DNA from 2 places in the Lysinibacillus sp. NPDC086135 genome. Region 1 is predicted to be linked to the other one. Evidence: riboswitches for the same ligand, from Rfam matches in the RefSeq annotation. Region 1 holds a riboswitch; the other holds the start of a gene.
The links. A riboswitch is a leader RNA that binds a small molecule or an ion and turns the genes downstream of it on or off. The one in region 1 is predicted to bind glycine.
Positions count from the first base shown of each region.

Region 2: it holds a riboswitch for glycine, as region 1 does, so the genes downstream of both, gcvT (glycine cleavage system aminomethyltransferase GcvT) here and ACIPKN_RS12775 (amino acid permease) in region 1, are expected to answer to the same signal.

Region 1 covers NZ_JBIVCA010000009.1:5,522-15,368, reverse strand. Annotated here, with positions in the region: gene ACIPKN_RS12805 (restriction endonuclease) at 1-85, opposite strand, end outside; partial or broken gene ACIPKN_RS12800 (vitamin B12-dependent ribonucleotide reductase) at 284-937, opposite strand; gene ACIPKN_RS12795 (helix-turn-helix domain-containing protein) at 1,014-1,865, opposite strand; partial or broken gene ACIPKN_RS12790 (ribonucleotide reductase N-terminal alpha domain-containing protein) at 2,074-2,862, opposite strand; gene ACIPKN_RS12785 (lipoate--protein ligase family protein) at 3,064-3,894, opposite strand; gene ACIPKN_RS12780 (rhodanese-like domain-containing protein) at 4,412-4,801, shown strand; glycine riboswitch at 5,423-5,499, shown strand; gene ACIPKN_RS12775 (amino acid permease) at 5,664-7,001, shown strand; gene ACIPKN_RS12770 (glutaminase) at 7,081-8,049, opposite strand; gene ACIPKN_RS12765 (hypothetical protein) at 8,957-9,847, opposite strand, start outside.
Region 2 covers NZ_JBIVCA010000008.1:49,731-59,577, reverse strand. Annotated here, with positions in the region: gene comGA (competence type IV pilus ATPase ComGA) at 1-257, shown strand, start outside; gene comGB (competence type IV pilus assembly protein ComGB) at 235-1,308, shown strand; gene comGC (competence type IV pilus major pilin ComGC) at 1,319-1,657, shown strand; gene comGD (competence type IV pilus minor pilin ComGD) at 1,657-2,097, shown strand; gene ACIPKN_RS12000 (hypothetical protein) at 2,090-2,407, shown strand; gene comGF (competence type IV pilus minor pilin ComGF) at 2,400-2,825, shown strand; gene ACIPKN_RS11990 (shikimate kinase) at 3,023-3,538, shown strand; glycine riboswitch at 3,683-3,775, shown strand; gene gcvT (glycine cleavage system aminomethyltransferase GcvT) at 4,058-5,161, shown strand; gene gcvPA (aminomethyl-transferring glycine dehydrogenase subunit GcvPA) at 5,187-6,533, shown strand; gene gcvPB (aminomethyl-transferring glycine dehydrogenase subunit GcvPB) at 6,526-7,989, shown strand; gene ACIPKN_RS11970 (serine/threonine-protein kinase) at 9,124-9,847, shown strand, end outside.

The DNA of each region.
Region 1 (9,847 bases):
GATAATCTAGAAATTTGGCATATGCATACTCATATGAACTTCTTAAATAATATGATTTATAAAAACCTGCATAACCTCTGTTCATTTGATCACAGCCTTTCTCTAATTAGGCCAGTCTAATGTTATGTGTAATGTTGCGGTCTCGTGCCCGGGTTATAGTCTACTAAGTAGGATCACCGGGTATGCGTTGCCCCTGACTGAAGTTTTACCTTTAGCCTTCGGTTCGGATTAGCATCTCAGCTTTCCCGCTTTATCCCGCAATTTTTAACGTGAGGCGAAGTCCACCACACGGGTTTGTTGCTACAACGCTTTGACCATAAGCTTTTGCATTAGTCATGTCATTAGCGTTGTCGATGAAGAAAATACCTGGCTCTGCAGAGTATGTTGCACAAACGTTAATTAAATTCCATAATTCCTTCGCTTTAATAGTACGGTAAGTGCGTACTTTATAGCCCATTTTCTCCCATTCACGCACATCGCCAACTTTATGCCATTCGCTGTTGTAAATAGCCATCTCTTCTTTTGTATATTCTTCAACAGCTGGGAAACGAAGCTCAAAGTCAGCGTCATTTTCTACAGCTTGCATAAATTCTTTTGTTAATGTTACAGAAATATTTGCACCAGTTAAAAACTCTGGATTGTGAACCGTATAAGTACCACCATCACGCAGTTTGTTTTCCGCTTCACGAATAATAGCCGTATCAAAACCACCTAAGCCTTCGATACCTTTATAGTTAACAATACCTTGATACATCGCTTCCTCTTGGAATGAAAGAGGCTTAAAGTTTAATTTTTCTTTTGCTAGACGAATAATTGTTTTATCCGTTGTATTTTCGATTAGGTATCGTAGAATACGTGGATTTTGCATTTTTGAAATAATAAATTCCACGATATCAGGATGCCAATCTGCCAGCATAATCATTTGTGCCCCACGCTTTTTGTTACAAAAAAATATTTTAAAATACTTTTCCGATGTGGTCATTTCTGCCACATTCTTATGCTTTCACATAAGATCAGACTATATCATCAAAGAAGGGTTTGATTTTTTCATATTTTCTATTGAGTTGTAAGGAACCATGACCGTATAACTTTCGAACAATCTTTAACACATCAGCTTTTCGATAAATGAATAAGTCAACGCATCCTTGTTTTGGGTAAACTTTATGGATGGTTAAAGCTAGTTGTTGATTATGCAAAAATTGGAGTAATGATAAAAGCATTTGACAATTACCTGTAAATCCTATTCTCCCACGCTTGGAAAAATGGCCATCTGCATCAAAAAACCCTCTTAAATAAGCCCATTGCAAATCCTCATTTTTAAAATCAATCCAACTTTCAAAACCTGTTTTTCGAGGTGTAATACCCAACCTCATTAAATCATTGCACATTTCTGTTGAATTAATTGTTAAAGAGTATTTGTTTTGTTCATTCGGTGCATAGCGTTGACGGAATTTAATCGCTTCTTGCATAGATAATTCTTTTGCGATATCTTCAAGTAGTTGCCGGTCCTGTTCAGCAAGTGATAAAATAATCCGCTTCGATTTACCACGATCATTTATAGTACCATCACCTGTAATATAACCTACTAAATAAGCCTTATTTGCAGTATCAATATTTTTAAAATAGTGTTCATCATAATGATACTTCTTATTTTTCAGCTTTCCTGCTTGACCAGGCTTTCTTGCTTTAAAAAGATCTAGCTCTTTATTCCATCTAAAGATTGTTCCTCTTCCAATGTTAAGTGTTTTTGCAATATCAACTTGGCTCATACCATTTTCATGCAACTCAATAATTCCTTTAATCAATCGTTCTTTGTCTCGCGCCTCGTAAGGACGTCTCCGTACATTACGATTTACTTCTTCCATGCTTCCACCTCCGATGTGGTTCAAAGTTTAGGAAGGTTCAATAGTCGTTGAACGTTCAACTACGTTTCCATAGATGCTTCGCTGCTGATTGCCCAATCTTTTCTTTTTTCAAGCATTCACGCCTAACTTCACAGTTTACGTTGTAGCAAGAAAAGCTCTCAGGGTGTTCCAGCAATTCACGAGATTTTAATCCCGCCGTTTTCGGTTAACGGGAACCACCTTGTTCGACAAGATGAGTCAGCTTCGCAATATCATCTAACCATGAAACGGAACCGGATGATTTACCATTTACACCACGTGCTAAAGTGTTACGTGGACGCAATGTCGAACCATTCGTCCCTACACCACCACCGCGGCTCATAATTTCCATTACTTGCTTACGATGATCACTGATTCCTTCACGTGAATCTGCTACAAATGGCATTACGTAACAGTTGAAGAACGTTACATCTGTTTCAGATCCTGCTCCATAAATAACTCGTCCAGCTGGAATGAATTTTAATGATACTAACTGCTCATAAAACTTCTCAAACCATTCTTGGCGTTTCTCTGGTGTTTTTTCAACAGCAGCAAGTCCTGTTGCATTTCGTTTTGCGATTTGTTCATAAAATATTTCAAGAGGCTTTTCTAGCACGTCAATTGAACGTGTAATCACACCCGTCTCTTGCTCTTTCGGATCATCTAAAGCACTACGGTAATCTTCCTCAATCAAAATTTCTGCTGTTTTCGTAGACATATCAAGCTTTTGAATTGTCCCTAAACCACGTGCAGGGAATTTCGGATCTGACTTCACTGTTAATACGACAAAATCACCGGCTTTTAACGTTTTCTTCTCCGTATCCTTAAACGAGTAGCGATCGATCATTACAAGTCTTGATACACCTTTATGCGTAATGTGCATATCAGGTGTTACAGGATGAACCTGTGGAAATTGTTCAATGTCTTTGTTTAACTGTTTAAATTTGTTTACTTCGGGTTGATGATTTGTGAGTACCATCGTTTTGCCTCCCTTATTCTCTACCTTACAAAATAAATACACAATATCATGTGTCGCTAAACACTACATATTGTGTATATTTCTTTAATTAAGATACTATATATAGTTTTTCAATTCAACTCTTGCAATTTCGAATAGAACCCGAACTGCTTGTTATTACAAGGATTGAACGATAAAAAAATATTTTTCTTATACCATTTTTTATTTTTTGAAGTTCCAATCATCACATGCATATTTTTTTTCTTCTAGTGCATGTACATATTCTAATTGCTCCTCAGAAAGTGTAAATGGTTTTAAATCAATTTGCAACGATTTTGCAAAACCATCTCTAAATGCTGTCACACATTGTTCTATTGTCACTGGTTCTTTAACAAGGTTATTGATAGCAACAGCCTTCTCTGGCATCTTTCTACGCATACGGTCCTTCGCCTCTTCACTTGAAAAATTGAAGACAGACAATAATTTTTCTTGATCTAAATCAAGTAAAATAGCTCCATGCTGTAAAATAACACCTTTTTGACGTGTTTGTGCACTACCAGCTACTTTTTTACCTTCCACGACAAGCTCATACCAACTTGGCGCATCAAAGCAAACTGCGCTTTTTGGTTTCTTTAAGTCTGCTCTTTGTTCTTCTGTATCAGGTACACTAAAATAAGCATCCATACCTAGATTATGAAAACCTTGCAATATACCTTCACTTAACACTCTATATGCCTCTGTCACTGTTTCAGGCATATTTGGATAGCTTTCTGATACAATGACGCTATATGTCAATTCATGTTCATGTAAAACAGCTCTACCACCTGTTGGACGACGAACAAAGCCTAGTCCTTGTTCTCGTACCGCTTCTAGATTAATATCTCTGTTTGCTTGCTGAAAATAGCCAATCGAAAGTGTTGCTGGCTCCCACTCATAAAAACGAATGACTGGTGGAATTAAACCTTCACTATGCCAATCAAGTAATGCTTCATCTAACGCCATATTAAAAGAAGGGCTACATTTCCCTGAATTTAGAAAATACCAAGTTGTCATATTTTCATCTCCTACAAATATTTAATTGAACATTAGCAACGTGTACAAAAATAAGTCTCATCACCATAACGTGGGCGTTCCGGCTGGTCGCTTTGTTGCTGCCGCTTCGCTTTCGCACAGTTAAAACATTTGTTGCTGTCGCTTCGCTTCAGCACAGAAAACATCCGCTTCGCTGTAGGATCTCATCTGTGACGCTATGATCCTCAAGGAGTCCCCCTGCCTTCACTCCAATCAACCTGAATATGGCATACGTTTTAACAAATGTCATCCTACTCTAGGTGATGATTAAAAAACAATACTTCTCAAAATTTTGACACTCTGCGTTTAGTTCTATTTTTTATTGAAGTAATCGTCCACCCTAGTCTATGAATGTAGTGGGATGATTCCACTAATAACATCCAGAAATTTAGATAGATTAATTCTAGCCACAATGTAATTTATTTTATCAAACTCATTGGACTATCGCTAGCGCATCTTTTATAATAATAAAGAAGATAGAAAGGGGTAAGAAATTTTGTTGAACATACTTATCACAATCGGTGTTATTTTAGTAGTTGTAATTGCTTATATCGGCATTAATGCCCTACGACTAAAAAAAGCCGTAACAAACCTAACACAAGAACAATTTATTGAAGGCTATCGTAAAGCACAGCTTATTGACGTACGTGAACAAAAAGAATTTGATGCTGGTCACATCCTTGGTGCACGCAATGTTCCTTCGACTACTCTACGTCAACGTCACAAAGAAATTCGCCCAGATTTACCAGTATATTTATACTGTCAAAATACAGGCCGTAGCTCACGTGCTGCTCTATTTCTTAAAAAACGTGGCTACAACCAAATTTACCAACTTCAAGGCGGCTTCCGTACTTGGACAGGTAAAGTAAAGTCCAAAAAACAAAATTAACAAATCAATAAGACATTAGTGACTAATATAAATACATCTACTCATGAAACAAAGTAAATTTATTTGTATTTACCTATATCAATTTTGTTTTAAACAAAATGTAAACCATCTCAGATGACTATGAGATGGTTTCTTTTTGCAAAAAATTCTGAGTTTCTACTATATTATATATATTGTTTAACGTCTGACAAGTTAGTTCTACAGAAAAGGATAAAACAACGTGAGGTAATATACTCATTACATTCACATTCCCATCATCAACATGTGGTTGATTTTTTCGTTCCGACTCAGCCCTTTCCTAGGGGCGTCCGATGACCCGCTAATCCTCAAGAAGTCGCTTTAGTCTCCTCTCCAATCGACTTATAAAATGTCATTCATAATTTTCGTAGATGCGCCACTTTATACTACGAATTAAATAGTATCCTTAAATTAACGTATGTCTAAAAATACTATTTTTCGTAAAGTATTTACCTAGATGAACTCCATTCTTCTTTTTTTCTGAAAATGTTTGAAATTTACCCTTGAATAATTAACTAGGCACTGATAGGATTTATAATATCTTAAAATAATGTCATACAGACATACAATATAAGCTATGAATGCTATGGATAACACTATAGCAGGAGCAGTTCTGGAGAGAGCGCATTTTGCGTCGCCGAAGGGTTCACTATCTCAGGCAAAAGGACAGAGGAGTAATATTAACTTTCAACACGAAAGCTATACCATACGAATGTTTTTCTGTATTTACATACAACATCCGTAATCGGTATTTGTTATTCTGTCGTTTACGAGACTAGTGTCATTACTAGTCTCTTTTTTATTTTCCAGTCATAGTTTTTACGTATCTTTGAGGGGGATCAACGTGGAACAACAACAATTAAAACGTGAATTAAAAAATCGCCATGTGCAGCTCATAGCGATCGGTGGAACAATCGGTACTGGTTTATTTTTAGGTTCAGGTAAAGCCATTGCTTTAGCGGGACCTTCCATCATCTTTGCCTATCTCATTGTCGGAACCGCCTTATTTTTTGTTATGCGGGCATTAGGTGAATTATTATTATCGAATGCTGGCTATACATCATTTACCGATTTTGCATCCGAATACATAGGTCCTTTGGCAGGTTACATCACTGGCTGGACATACTGGTTCTGCTGGATCATGACCGCTATGGCAGATATTATTGCAGTCGGCGTTTATACACATTATTGGTTTGATATACCTCAATGGGTGCCTGCAATCGGGTGTTTAGTACTGTTACTAATTTTGAATTTGTTAACTGTAAAACTATTTGGCGAACTAGAATTTTGGTTTGCCCTTATAAAAGTCATCACCATTGTGGCACTGATTGTTATTGGCCTAATCATGTTATTTACAGGCTTTCAAACAAGCTCTGGCACAGTGACAGTTGAAAATCTTTGGACAAATGGCGGTTTATTCCCGAACGGCCTATACGGTTTCCTAATGGCATTCCAAATGGTTGTTTTCGCCTTTGTTGGTGTCGAATTAGTAGGAGTTTCTGCTGCAGAAACGGCCAACCCTAAAAAAAATATTCCTTCTGCCATTAATAAAATTCCATTACGCATTTTATTATTCTACGTAGGAGCGTTATTTGTTATTTTATGCATTAATCCTTGGTATGAAATGTCTGCATCAAGTAGCCCATTTGTACAAGTATTTACACTAGCTGGTATTCCAATTGCTGCAGGTATTATTAATTTTGTCGTTCTTACATCTGCTGCTTCAGCAGGTAATAGTGGTTTATTTTCTACTAGCCGCATGCTTTTTAATCTTGGAAACAACAAGCAAGCTTCGCCAAAGTTTGCAAAGCTCAATAAAAACAGTGTGCCAAGTAACGCACTCGTTGTTTCTGCAATTGTAGTTTCCGCTGGTGCATTACTAAGTAAATTAATGCCTGAAAATGCCTTTAGTGTTGTGACAACGATTAGTGCTATTTGCTTTATATGGGTGTGGAGTATTATATTAATCTCTCATATCATTTATAAACGTAAAAATCGCGCACTTCATGAAGCATCGATTTTCAAGGCACCTTTTACTCCGTTCGTGAACTATTTAGTACTTGCCTTCTTTGCATTTTTATTAGTAGTCATGTTCATTTCAGAGGCAACACGTACCGCATTACTATTAACACCAATTTGGTTTATTCTACTAATGATTATTTATAAAATGAAAAGAAAGTAATTTTTTCATTGCAAATTAACAATATAATCAACATCATAAAAAAGATGACTCCATTTATGAAGTCATCTTTTTGAATGGATTAAAAAATATTCATATTCCACTCGGTAGCAATATGCTTTAGTAAATGCACTCCAGCTACACTGTTCCCGATGTCATCAATTGCTGGTCCGTAAATGCCAATACCACAGCCAGTAGGAAAAGGTGAATCTAAGCCCGCGTGACTTGGCACTGCCGCTAAAATTGCTCCAGAGACACCACTTTTTGCAGGTAACCCGATAAATGCTGCAAATTTACCAGAAGCATTATACATCCCGCAAGTAACCATCAACGCCTTCGCTAATTTTGCTACTTGTTTAGGAAATAGCTGTGTTTTTAATAAAGGATGATAACCATCATTGGCAATGACTAAACCAATCATCGCTAAATCTGAAACATTTACTTCAATAGCACATTGTTTCAAATAAACCTCTAATGCTTCTTCTACAGGACAGTCTAAAAAGCCAGAATCCATTAAATAATAGGCTAATGAACGGTTTCGATTGGCAGTTTGCCACTCAGATTGATAGACCTCTTCATTAACCTTTAATTCCTTGCCAACGATTTGTTCTAAAAATTGAAGGATTTTCGAAACCTTCTCTTGTGGAGAACTACCGTCAAGCATAGAGGATACTGTAATCGCTCCTGCATTAATCATTGGATTAAAAGGTTTTCCAGGCTGATGGCTTTCTAGTCGAATAATGGAATTGAAGGTGTCACCTGTAGGTTCAACATCTACTCGTTCTAAAACATAAGGTAATCCCCGTTCCATACACGCTAATATAAATGTAATGACTTTTGAAACACTTTGCAGCGTAAATAGTTCAGTTGTGTCTCCAGCTTTCATTTCCTCATTATTAGTACCGATAATCGAAATCGCTAATTGATTTGGCTCTTTTTCCGCTAAAGCGGGAATATAGCTTGCGCATTGTCCCTCTTTCGTATAAGGACGAAACTGTTTCACCCATTCTGCCGCAAGGTGATTATGATGATTGATATGATCTGTCGGCATTTTGTGATCTCCTTTCAAAAAAACGGCATTTTTACGCCATAACTACTCAATAAATACACTTTACTAAGAAAAAACTTAATAATAGGCAAAAACAGAGTCTCCATAGTTTACCCTACGAAGACTCTATTTGGTATAACTTTTTAAATACTTTTTAAAGTTTTGTATACTTAGCCTTCTGGAATCAGCAAATCATAAGTCTCCTCATTCAGACGTTCCTTCTTCTTCAATATGTGCTGGATTTCAATTTAATCAACAGCAGTCTATTTCATAAGTTTGCATTTCTCAATCAAGTATTTGTTTTTGCATCGCATCATACAGTGTTTTATTTGGAATAAAATATGACGCTGCCCTCACAAAGGCGATTTCTAACGATGTTTCAGTCATTGCGCCTTATATTTTTGATAAATTTTATACTTGATGTTTTTTAAGCGCTCTGTCACCTTTTCATATGGTTGCACGACATTTGGAGACGATCCTCCTATGGTTGTACCGCATAATGCACGCGCGCTTTTGGCATGATATGCTCACGTAAATAGTTTACCCTACCATTCATTAACTCAACAGCTTCTCATACACTTCTTCCCAGATGTGGTGCAGCTGCTGCATGTGTACTTTTCCCTGTAAACTTAAAAGTAGCCGCATAGTTTGCGAGAGAGGTGTAAGTCATAACAGATAGAAATCGACATCATCGAAAATACTAGCCTTCGCCATATAAGCTTTACCTGACCATTTTCCTCTCTCCAATCACTTATCCACATATACTTTTTAACATAATGTCATCCAACTTCATCGGAACACTTTGATGTTTTATCACCCAACTTTTAATTTATATCAACATCCTCATTCCAGGTACACACATTTAAACCCCGAATAAATTTCTTATCCGGGGTTTTGGTTTAAACTATTTTTATAAATCGTTTGCATACATCTTCTTATATAAAATTTCTAATTTCTTCGAGAGCTTACCGTATGCAGTTTGCCAAGCTTTACGAGCTGCTGCATTATCGTTTGTAGCTGGCACGTAAAGAGCATGAACCTCTGCTACCTTTTTCAAATCACTCTCGGCCTGAGTTAGCTTAGAATAGTTTTTCACGACGCTTTTTTCGGAAGCACTAAGACCATCATATGCTGTACGAATTTCTTTTACTTTCGTCTCCAAGTCATCAATATATTCACCATTTACAAGCAATGAATTAATGGATTCCACTAATTTCAAAGCAATTTCATTAGACTGTTGTTGATTTTTATCTTGATCAATAATAGATTGTCTTATTTCTGGACTTACTAAACTCATTTGTTTTGATGTAAGCTTAGCAAAAGCTTTGATGACAGTAGTTGGGTTACTATTAAATGATTTTTCATACGTCTTCATAAATGATTCAACTTTTTTTACATCAGAAACTGCCGTTGTTAAGATGGAAGCATTCGTAATACGTTTTTTATCGCTAGAGCTTAGCTTATTATATTGCTTTGAAAGCTCATTAATTTTTTCCATTGAAACTGTATACGTATCATTTGAGACAATTTTTGCAATTTCATTATTTAATTTAGTGATATCTGGTGCATTGCCATCTTCTAAACGATTATTGAGCAAATCTTCATATTGCTGTTTTGCAAGAAACTGTTGATTTGCAGGTAGTTTTGCATAAGCAGTTTGTACTGTTTGAATTTTTTTCGCTTGTTTCGTAGCATCCGTTTCTTCTCTTGCGGTTTGCACTTTTTTATGGAATGATTTCACACCAGAAAGATCTTTACTAGCCGCTGTTAATAAATAATAGTTTGTTACATACTTTCGTCC
Region 2 (9,847 bases), on a different contig from region 1:
GATTTATTGACTTAGGCGTTTCAGTGGAAGAACTTCGTCAAACTGTGGTGGGTATTGTTGCTCAAACACTTTTCCAATCACCAATAGTTCAGGAAGAACGCCGTGCATTGTTTGAAATATTAAGCGATGTTCATCTTCAAATGGCTATCAAAGCAATTATGCAAAAAACTAGCTTTGAGTTACCGCATGATTTAACGCTTACAGGGCAAAAAGAACTGATGGAGAATCAAATCTATGCGAATACAAAAGTTTTTTGAAGGAATTCGATTAGATTACAAAAAGGCGACAAAATGGCGAGTAAGGGAGCAAGCTCATTTTTTTAGCCGATTAAGCGTGTTAATGCAGGAAGGTTATTTATTCCCACAAGCTATATCTATTCTATTACCCCATCATATTGAAGCGCATGAAGAAATACAAAAGCTAGTCAATGAAAAACTAAGGCAGGGTGCCGGTGTTTTAGGAGTTTTTGAAGCGTTGCAAATTCCAAAGCAGCATTTAGTAGCTATTACAGTTGCCGAAAACAATGGACATATGATTGAGACCTTAAAAGGTGTGGCAAAGCAAATGGCTTTAAGTGAATCGACGAAGAAAAAATTAATGAAGCTACTCTTATATCCAGTAGTGCTCATTATATTTTTGATGCTGTTGTTTTTAGTGTTTCGCACCATCTTCTTTCCTAATATAGAAAAAATGGTGACAAGTCGAACTACTGGTACAGAGGAGACAAGCATTGCTTTGTCAAAAGTATTATTGCATTTTCCTGATGCTTTAATTGTCGTAGGAATAGCAGTGATTTGTAGTATTTTCTTTTTTCACCTTTATCTCAAACGCCGTCCGATTGCTCACCGGCTAAATATTATCCTGAAAACGCCATTGATTCGGATATATATACGAATGTCTTTGACGAGACAATTTGCTGCTTATTTAGGAAGTCTACTCCAAAGTGGTTTTTCTTTACAGGCAAGTCTACAAATTTTAGAACAACAGCAACTTCAACCGTTTCTACAATATCTGGCACGATGTATAAAGGAGCGTGTTGTTTTTGGTGATACGCTGACACAAGCTGTTCATTTGATGACGGTTTGGCAGATGGATTTCTCAACATTTGTTGAACATGGAGAGCAAAGTGGCTATCTAGGAAAAGAGCTAGTACTGTACAGCGAATTATTGACAGAAAAGCAAGAGCAACTATTGCATAAAATCCTTGCGTTTGTGCAACCTACCTTCTTTATCATTATTGCAATGTGCATAGTTGCTGCATATGTAAGTTTATTATTACCAATATATCATATGATTGAACTAGTATAGGAGGATAATAATGAAACGGATAAAGCAGCAAGCTGGATTTACGTTGATTGAAATGCTCATCGTTTTGCTAATTATTTCGATATTAATTTTAATAACAATCCCTAATGTTACGAAACATTTTGCCACCGTCGATGAGAAGGGCTGTAAAGCGTATATCTCTATGGTGCAAGGCCAGGTAGAGGCGTATCGCGTAGATTTTATGGCTTATCCAACAATTGAAGATCTGGTAGAAAAAGGCTATTTAAAGAAGGATGAAACGACCTGTCCTAATAAAGAAGAGATAATGATCACTAATGATGGAGAGGTACGATTGGCGAAGATTTCTTCTAATAATGGCTCTGGTAACTGATGGATACTATAAAAAGTGAGCGTGGTGTTACATTTGTTGAAATGCTCATTGTATTGTTTATCGTTATGTGTTTATCGGCGATTGTCATAAAGTACTCGGTTAAAGCAGAGGAAACTAGAGAGATTGAGCGATTTTTCACACAAATTCAATTAGATATACAATATATACAAACGTATAGTATGCACAAAAGAGAATACATTTCGATAAAATTTGAGAGCTCATCAAAAAGATATATCATTAAAAAGGATTTTTATACAGAATTATTTGAACGACCTTTTCCAAAAGGGGTTGAGGTCGTACTTTCTTCAGGTTCAATTAACACGATTATATACAATTACAATGGAAACGTCATGACCCCAGGGACTGTTTATTTTAAAACGCCTCAGGGTACTAAAAAGGTTGTGATTACGTTAGGACGAGGGAGATCGAGAGTTGAATGAATCTGGCTATTCATTTGTAGAAACGATTTTATCAATAGTCATTGTTATGTTATTATGCACGACATTAATACCGATCAGCTACATGATGAAGTCGACTCTTTATAACAAGAAGTTAGAAGTTATCGCAGCTGAAACCGCCTATGAAGGCTTAAAGCGTTATCGCTATTTACAGCAAACTGAAGGCACTAATACCGTTGAAAATGTAGATTTCCAATGGTCTATGAATGGACAGGGAATTTGTGTAAGTTTTCAAAATACACGGGAATTACGTAAAAAATGTATACAACTGACAGGTGAAGTCGATGAATGAACGTGGCTATACATTATTAGAAGCCTTATTTCAATTAGTTGTTTTTGTGCTTATTGCACACCTTGTTGTGTTCATTATGCTTTGGTTTGTAGAAATGAAAACAACAGTACTATCTGATGAACAATCGAAGTGGGAGGTTTTTGTTTATGATTTGAATATGTATTTAAATGATATTTCTTCATTTACGATTCGACAAGACCAAAAGAGAATAACCTTCCAGAAAGGAGATACTATTCATAATATTGATTGTTATAGCAATTTAATTCGTGAACAAGTAAATGGTGGTCATGTACCAATGCTAATTGATATTAACAAATGTCAGTTCCAATTTGAAAAAAATATGTTAACAGTAGCTGTAGAACTTCCAAGTGGTATCAAAAAGGAGCGAACTTTCTATGTTCCAGTTATTGAAAAGTGACAGAGGGGCTATATTTTTAATCGCAATTGCATTATTATTTTTTGTAACTACTTTTGTTCTTACGTATTGTATGTCTTATGAGATTCAGTTTCGAACATATAATGACCTAGAAAAGCTGAATATTCGAGCTACGATAAATTTATTAGGACAAATTTTGTCAGACAGTGTAGAATCGTAGTTATAAGAAGGTGATTCGAATGCGAAAAATATATTTAGTTGGTTTTATGGGCTCCGGCAAAAGTGCGTTAGGAAGACGTTTAAGCTATTTGTTAAAGATGCCTTATTATGATATGGATCATGAGATCGTTCGGCAGCAGGGAATGACAATTCCACAGATATTTGAAAAATATGGAGAAGTACGTTTTCGAGAAATAGAAACAGAATTTTTGAAAAATTTCCGAGACGAAGCTTGTATTATTTCAACAGGTGGTGGAGTTGCAATCAATGCTGAAAATCGAAAAATAATGAGACGCAGTGGGCTCGTGTTTTTTTTAGATGCGACATTCGAAGATATATACAAACGAATACAGCATGATCCGAACAGACCAATTGTACAGAGTTCAACGAAAGAGGAGCTAGAGAAGCTGTATCATTACAGAAGAAGATTCTATCGTGAAACTGGACATATACAAGTGTTAACAGAGGGCAGAACACTCCGCCAAATTCTTGAGTATTTAGTATTCCAAGTTAAAAGGTTAAAAGGCGAACGTTGATTAAAATAAATGAATCAAACGTTCGTGTTTTGATATAAATTAAAAAATGATTGCCTTTTCAATGCAATTAATGTTAGGATATAGACAAATAAGTAACTAAATGTTCATTGAATACTAAATAGTACCAAGATGAATCTTGGGCGGATGATTGTGCGGGGAGAGCACGTGTAGACGTCACCGAAGGAGCAAATAACAAAATGTTATGAATCTCTCAGGTAAAAGGACTCGTACAAGACGCAACTCTGGAGAGAGCTGTAGTACTACAGCCACCAAAGGGGAAAGCCGGCTGTTTGGCATTGTAGGTATGCGAGCCAGTCTGGTGTAACTTTCAGGTTTAAGGACAGAGAATCCCGAAAAGGGGTTCGTCTGTCTTTTTTTATGTCTAAATGTTTTGCCTAATGTTGTTAGTTTCTATTCCTTAATTGAATGAACAAACAGGGGAAGCATGATTGCACTTATAAAAAGCAGACGAACTACTACCAGTAAAAAATGTAACTACCATTTAAGGGGGCAAAAATAATGACGAATGAATTAAAGCGTACACCTCTATTTGAAGAATATGCAAAGTATGGTGGTAAAACAATCGACTTTGGCGGATGGGAATTACCAGTACAATTCTCTTCTATTAAAGAAGAGCATGATGCAGTTCGTAATCGTGCTGGCTTATTTGATGTATCACATATGGGTGAAATTTTAGTAACTGGACCTAATTCACTAGATTTTTTACAAAATCTTTTGACAAATGATATTTCAAAAATTGCAGTAGGTCAAGCGCAATATAATGCAATGTGCTATGAAGATGGTGGCGTTGTTGATGATTTATTAACGTATAAATTAGCAGACAATCATTATTTATTGTGCGTAAATGCGGCAAATATTGGAAAAGATTATGATTGGATGATGGAAAACCAACATCAATATGATGTAACGATCGACAATCAATCAGATGCTTATGCACAAATTGCCCTTCAAGGTCCATTAGCAGAAGAAGTTCTTCAAACATTAACAGACACTGATTTAAAAACGATTAAATACTTCCGTTTCCAAGCAGATGTTGAAGTTGCTGGTCATAAAGCATTAGTATCCCGTAGTGGTTACACGGGGGAAGATGGTTTTGAATTATACGGCTCTCCAGAAGATATTAAAGCTTTATGGAACGAAATTTTAGAGGCTGGAAAAGACAAAGGCGTTATCCCAGCAGGTCTAGGATGCCGTGATACACTTCGTTTCGAAGCAGGTCTTCCATTATACGGTCAAGAGCTATCAGCAACAATTTCACCTCTTGAGGCTGGTATTGGTTTTGCTGTGAAGTTAAATAAAGAGGGCTTTAATGGTCATGATGCATTAGCGGCACAAAAAGAAAATGGGCTGTCACGTAAAATTGTTGGCATTGAAATGATTGATAAAGGAATTCCTCGTCATGGCTACAAAGTGTTTAAGGATGGTCAGGAAATCGGTGAAGTGACAACAGGTACACAGCTTCCTTCCTCTAAACGTAATGTTGGTCACGCATTAATTGACAGCCAATTCGCAACTATCGGAACTGAATTGGAAATCGAAATTCGTGGTAAGCACTTAAAAGTAGTAACAGTTGAAACACCGTTTTACAAGCGTTCAAAATAAAAGTTGAAAAGAGGGACCTACATTTATGAAACATCGTTATTTACCAATGACGGAGCAAGATAAACAAGAAATGTTAGACGTAATCGGTGTATCCTCAGTTGATGAGTTATTTGGGGATATTCCAGAAAAAGTACGTTTTAAAGGCCTATATGATATTAAAGAAGCGAAATCTGAATCAGCTTTATTAAAAGAATTAACGGCAATGGCTGCGAAAAATAAAGATACAAATGCTAACGTATCGTTTTTAGGTGCTGGCGTATACAACCACTACAAACCGGTTATCGTGGATCATGTTATTTCTCGTTCAGAGTTTTACACAGCGTATACTCCATATCAACCTGAAATTTCACAAGGGGAATTACAAGCAATTTTCGAATTCCAAACGATGATTGCAGAGCTTACAGGTATGGATCTTGCAAACTCTTCTATGTACGATGGAGGAACAGCATTAGCGGAAGCAGGTATGCTTGCAGCTGGACATACACGCCGTAAGAAAATTTTAGTATCGGAAACGGTTCACCCTGAGTATCGTGATGTCGTTGCTACATATGCATACGGTCAATCTATTGAAATTGTTACTGTTCCACAAAAAGATGGTGTGACAGATGTAGAAGCTTTAAAGGAATTAATGGATGACAATACGGCAGCTGTTATTGCACAATATCCAAACTTCTTTGGTCAAATAGAGGACTTACAAGTAATTGGCGATATTGCACATGAGGCAAAAAGTTTATTTGTTGTATCTTCAAACCCACTTGCACTAGGAATTTTAACACCACCTGGTAAACTAGGGGCTGATATTTGTGTAGGGGACGCACAGGTCTTCGGTATTTCTGAAGCATTCGGTGGTCCACACTGTGGTTTCTTTGCAGTAACAACGAAGCTAATGCGTAAAGTTCCAGGTCGTCTTGTTGGTGAAACAGTAGACGGTGAAGGACGTCGTGGTTATGTTTTAACATTACAAGCACGTGAACAACATATTCGTCGTGATAAAGCAACATCTAATATTTGTTCGAACCAAGCGCTTCTTGCACTTGCCGCTTCTGTAGCAATGACTGCTCTTGGCAAGCAAGGTGTTCGTGAAATGGCTATGCAAAATATTGCGAAAACTCGCTATGCTAAAAATGCCTTTGAAGCTGCAGGCTTCACAGTAGCATTCCAAGGTGCACACTTTAACGAAATCGTTGTAAAGACAAATAAATGTGTGAAAGAAATTAATAAAGGCTTAATTGAAAAAGGTATCATCGGTGGTTATCCTTTAGGTCAAACATATGACTCTCTTAAAAATCACGTGCTAATCGCTATAACAGAATTACGCACGAAAGAAGAAATTGATGCACTTGTTGCGGAAATGGGGGCTCTTAATGCATAACGAAAATCAATCACTCATTTTTGAAATTTCCAAAGAAGGTCGCGTAGGTTACAGCTTAGAAGCACTTGATGTACCAGAGGCTGATCTCGCAGATTTACTGCCAGCAAACTTAGTACGCGCAGAAGCAGCGGAATTACCAGAAGTATCTGAGCTTGATATTATGCGTCACTATACAGCACTTTCTCGTCGAAACCACGGTGTGGACTCTGGCTTCTACCCTCTTGGTTCTTGTACGATGAAATATAATCCTAAAATTAACGAGGCAGTTGCCCGAATTTCTGGTTTTGCAAATGTTCACCCATTACAGGATGAGTCAACAGTTCAAGGTGCGATGGAGCTTCTTTACGATCTACAAACCTCATTAGTTGAAATTACAGGTATGGATGAAGTGACATTACAACCAGCGGCGGGTGCACATGGTGAATGGACAGCATTAATGATGATCCGTGCCTTCCATGAAGCAAACGATGAAGGTCATCGTAATAAAGTTATCGTTCCTGACTCTGCTCACGGTACAAATCCAGCATCGGCAACTGTTGCAGGCTTTGAAACTATCACTGTTAAATCAGATGAAAATGGTTTAGTAGATATTGAAGATTTACGCAAAGTAGTTGGTTCTGATACAGCTGCATTAATGCTAACAAATCCAAATACACTTGGTCTATTTGAAGAAAACATTATCGAAATGGCAGAACTGATCCACTCTGTTGGCGGTAAAGTATACTATGACGGTGCAAACTTAAACGCAGTTATGAGTAAAGCACGTCCTGGTGATATGGGCTTCGACTGCGTACACTTAAATTTACACAAAACATTTACAGGTCCTCACGGTGGCGGTGGCCCAGGTTCAGGTCCAGTAGGTGTAAAAGCAGATTTAATTCCATTCCTTCCAAAACCAGTTTTAGTAAGAACAGCGGAAGGAACATATCACTTCGATTACGACCGTCCACAATCAATCGGTCGTGTTAAACCTTACTACGGTAACTTTGGTATCAACGTACGCGCATACACTTATATCCGTACAATGGGTCCAGATGGCTTAAAAGCTGTAACAGAATACGCTGTACTAAACGCAAACTACATGATGCGTCGCTTAGAGCCATTCTACGATCTACCATATAACCGTCATTGTAAACATGAATTTGTATTATCAGGTCGTCGTCAAAAGAAACTTGGCGTTCGTACTTTAGATATCGCAAAACGTCTGTTAGACTTTGGCTACCATCCGCCAACAACTTACTTCCCGTTAAATGTGGAAGAGGCGTTAATGATCGAGCCAACAGAAACAGAATCAAAAGAAACATTAGATGCATTCTGCGATATAATGATCCAAATTGCAAAAGAAACAGAAGAAAATCCATCGATCGTACAAGAAGCACCACATACAACAGTCGTGTCTCGCTTAGACGAAACACGCGCTGCTCGTACACCTGTGCTTCGCTACCAAAAAGCATAATTAACTGCCATAAGGCGTCCAATGAGTATTTAAGTACTTGTTGGACGTTTTTTCTATTCTTTTTTTGATAGTAAAGTGACGGGTAGGAGACAGAGCGATGGAAAGAAGTGCCGAAGAGAGGGAAAGAAAGTCGAGAGCGACGGAAAGAAGAGCCGAAGAGACGGAAAGAAAGGCCAAAGCGACGGAAAGAAATTAGAGTGACGGAAAGAAAGGCCAAAGCGACGGAAAGAAATTAGAGTGACGGAAAGAATGGTCCAAGCGACGGAAAGAAAGTCGAGAGCGACGGAAAGAAGGGCCAAAGCGACGGAAAGAAATTAGAGCAACGGAAAGAAGAGCCGAAGAGACGGAAAGAATGATCCAAGCGACGGAAAGAAAATCGAGAGTGACGGAAAGAAGAGCCAATGTGACGGAAAGAAGAGCCAATGTGACGGAAAGAAGTTAGAGCGACGGAAAGAAGGGCCAAGACGACGGAAAGAAATTAGAGTGACGGAAAGAAGGGCCGAAGAGACGGAAAGAATGGTCCAAGCGACGGAAAGAAAATCGAGAGCAACGGATAGAACCATCAAAAAGATGGATAGAACCAGCAAAGTGGCAGGAAAAAAGAACGCAACGGCTTCACATTGTGCCTACCCCCACTATTCGATGTAAATCTACTAAAAGATAACTATTTAATAAAAGGGTGTATATTGATATACTTACATTAATTTGTATTTTAGTTAAAATAACGGATTGTCATCAAACGTTGTGGATGCCTTCGTGACCAACTTCGTGCTGTTGCGCTGCTGCGTCGCAATCGCGCAGAAAAACCCTGTAGCCACAGCCGCGTCGCAATCGCACAGAAAACCCTGTAGCCACAGCCGCGTCGCAATCGCGCAGAAAAACCCTGTAGCCACTGCCGCGTCGCTATAGCGCGGATAAAACCTTTGCGGGTCGCTACGTTAGCACTACGCTTTCGTGCAAAAAACATCTGTTGGTCCGAGACCTTGCAGTGAAGCGAAGTGGTATATCGGAAGCCCCTAGTCGGAACAGAAATCAACCACACGTTATGATGATAAGGCTAAAACAATATATTTCGTATTAAAAATGTAATAAATTGTTCATAATTCAAATGTTGAAAGGGATGATTGAACGAAAATGCAAGCGACTGAAGTTGAATTGGGCTTACCGGCAAATAGCGTTTTGAACGATACATATAAAATAAAAGAAGTTATTGCTAGTAGTAAATTGTCCTTTGTTTATAGTGCAGAAAATACTTATGAAGGGAATCAGGTAATTATTAAGGAGTTCTTCCCGAATGACATTGCTTTACGGGATTTGGATAATAAAACAGTCGTTAATCGTTTGCCTTCAACAAAGGAGAAATTCGGGAGTTTAAAAGCTATTTTTCTAAATGAAGCGTTAATTATGCAGCAAATAAATCATCGTAATTTGGTCAAATATATTGACCACTTTGAAGAAAATGAATCGATTTATATCATTATGGAATATTATGAAGGAATGTTATTGGATCAATATTTAAAGGATTATCCCATTAATGATAGAGTTCATTTATACACTAATATTTTTCTCCCTCTTATTGATGCTTTAAGCTATTTACATAAAAAAGGGATACTCCATCGTGACATTAAACCAAATAATATTTTGATCGATTCTGAAGGTAATCCATATTTACTAGATTTTGGTTCAGCGACTTTTTATAAAACAGGCGACAATTATCAAATATTTACTAGTTCAGGATTTTCTCCTCTTGAGCAATATTCGACTATATCTGAGCAAGGTGTATATACAGATATTTATAGTTTAGCAGCAACATTTTACTATTCTCTGACAAATGTTATTCCACCTAATATATCGCAGC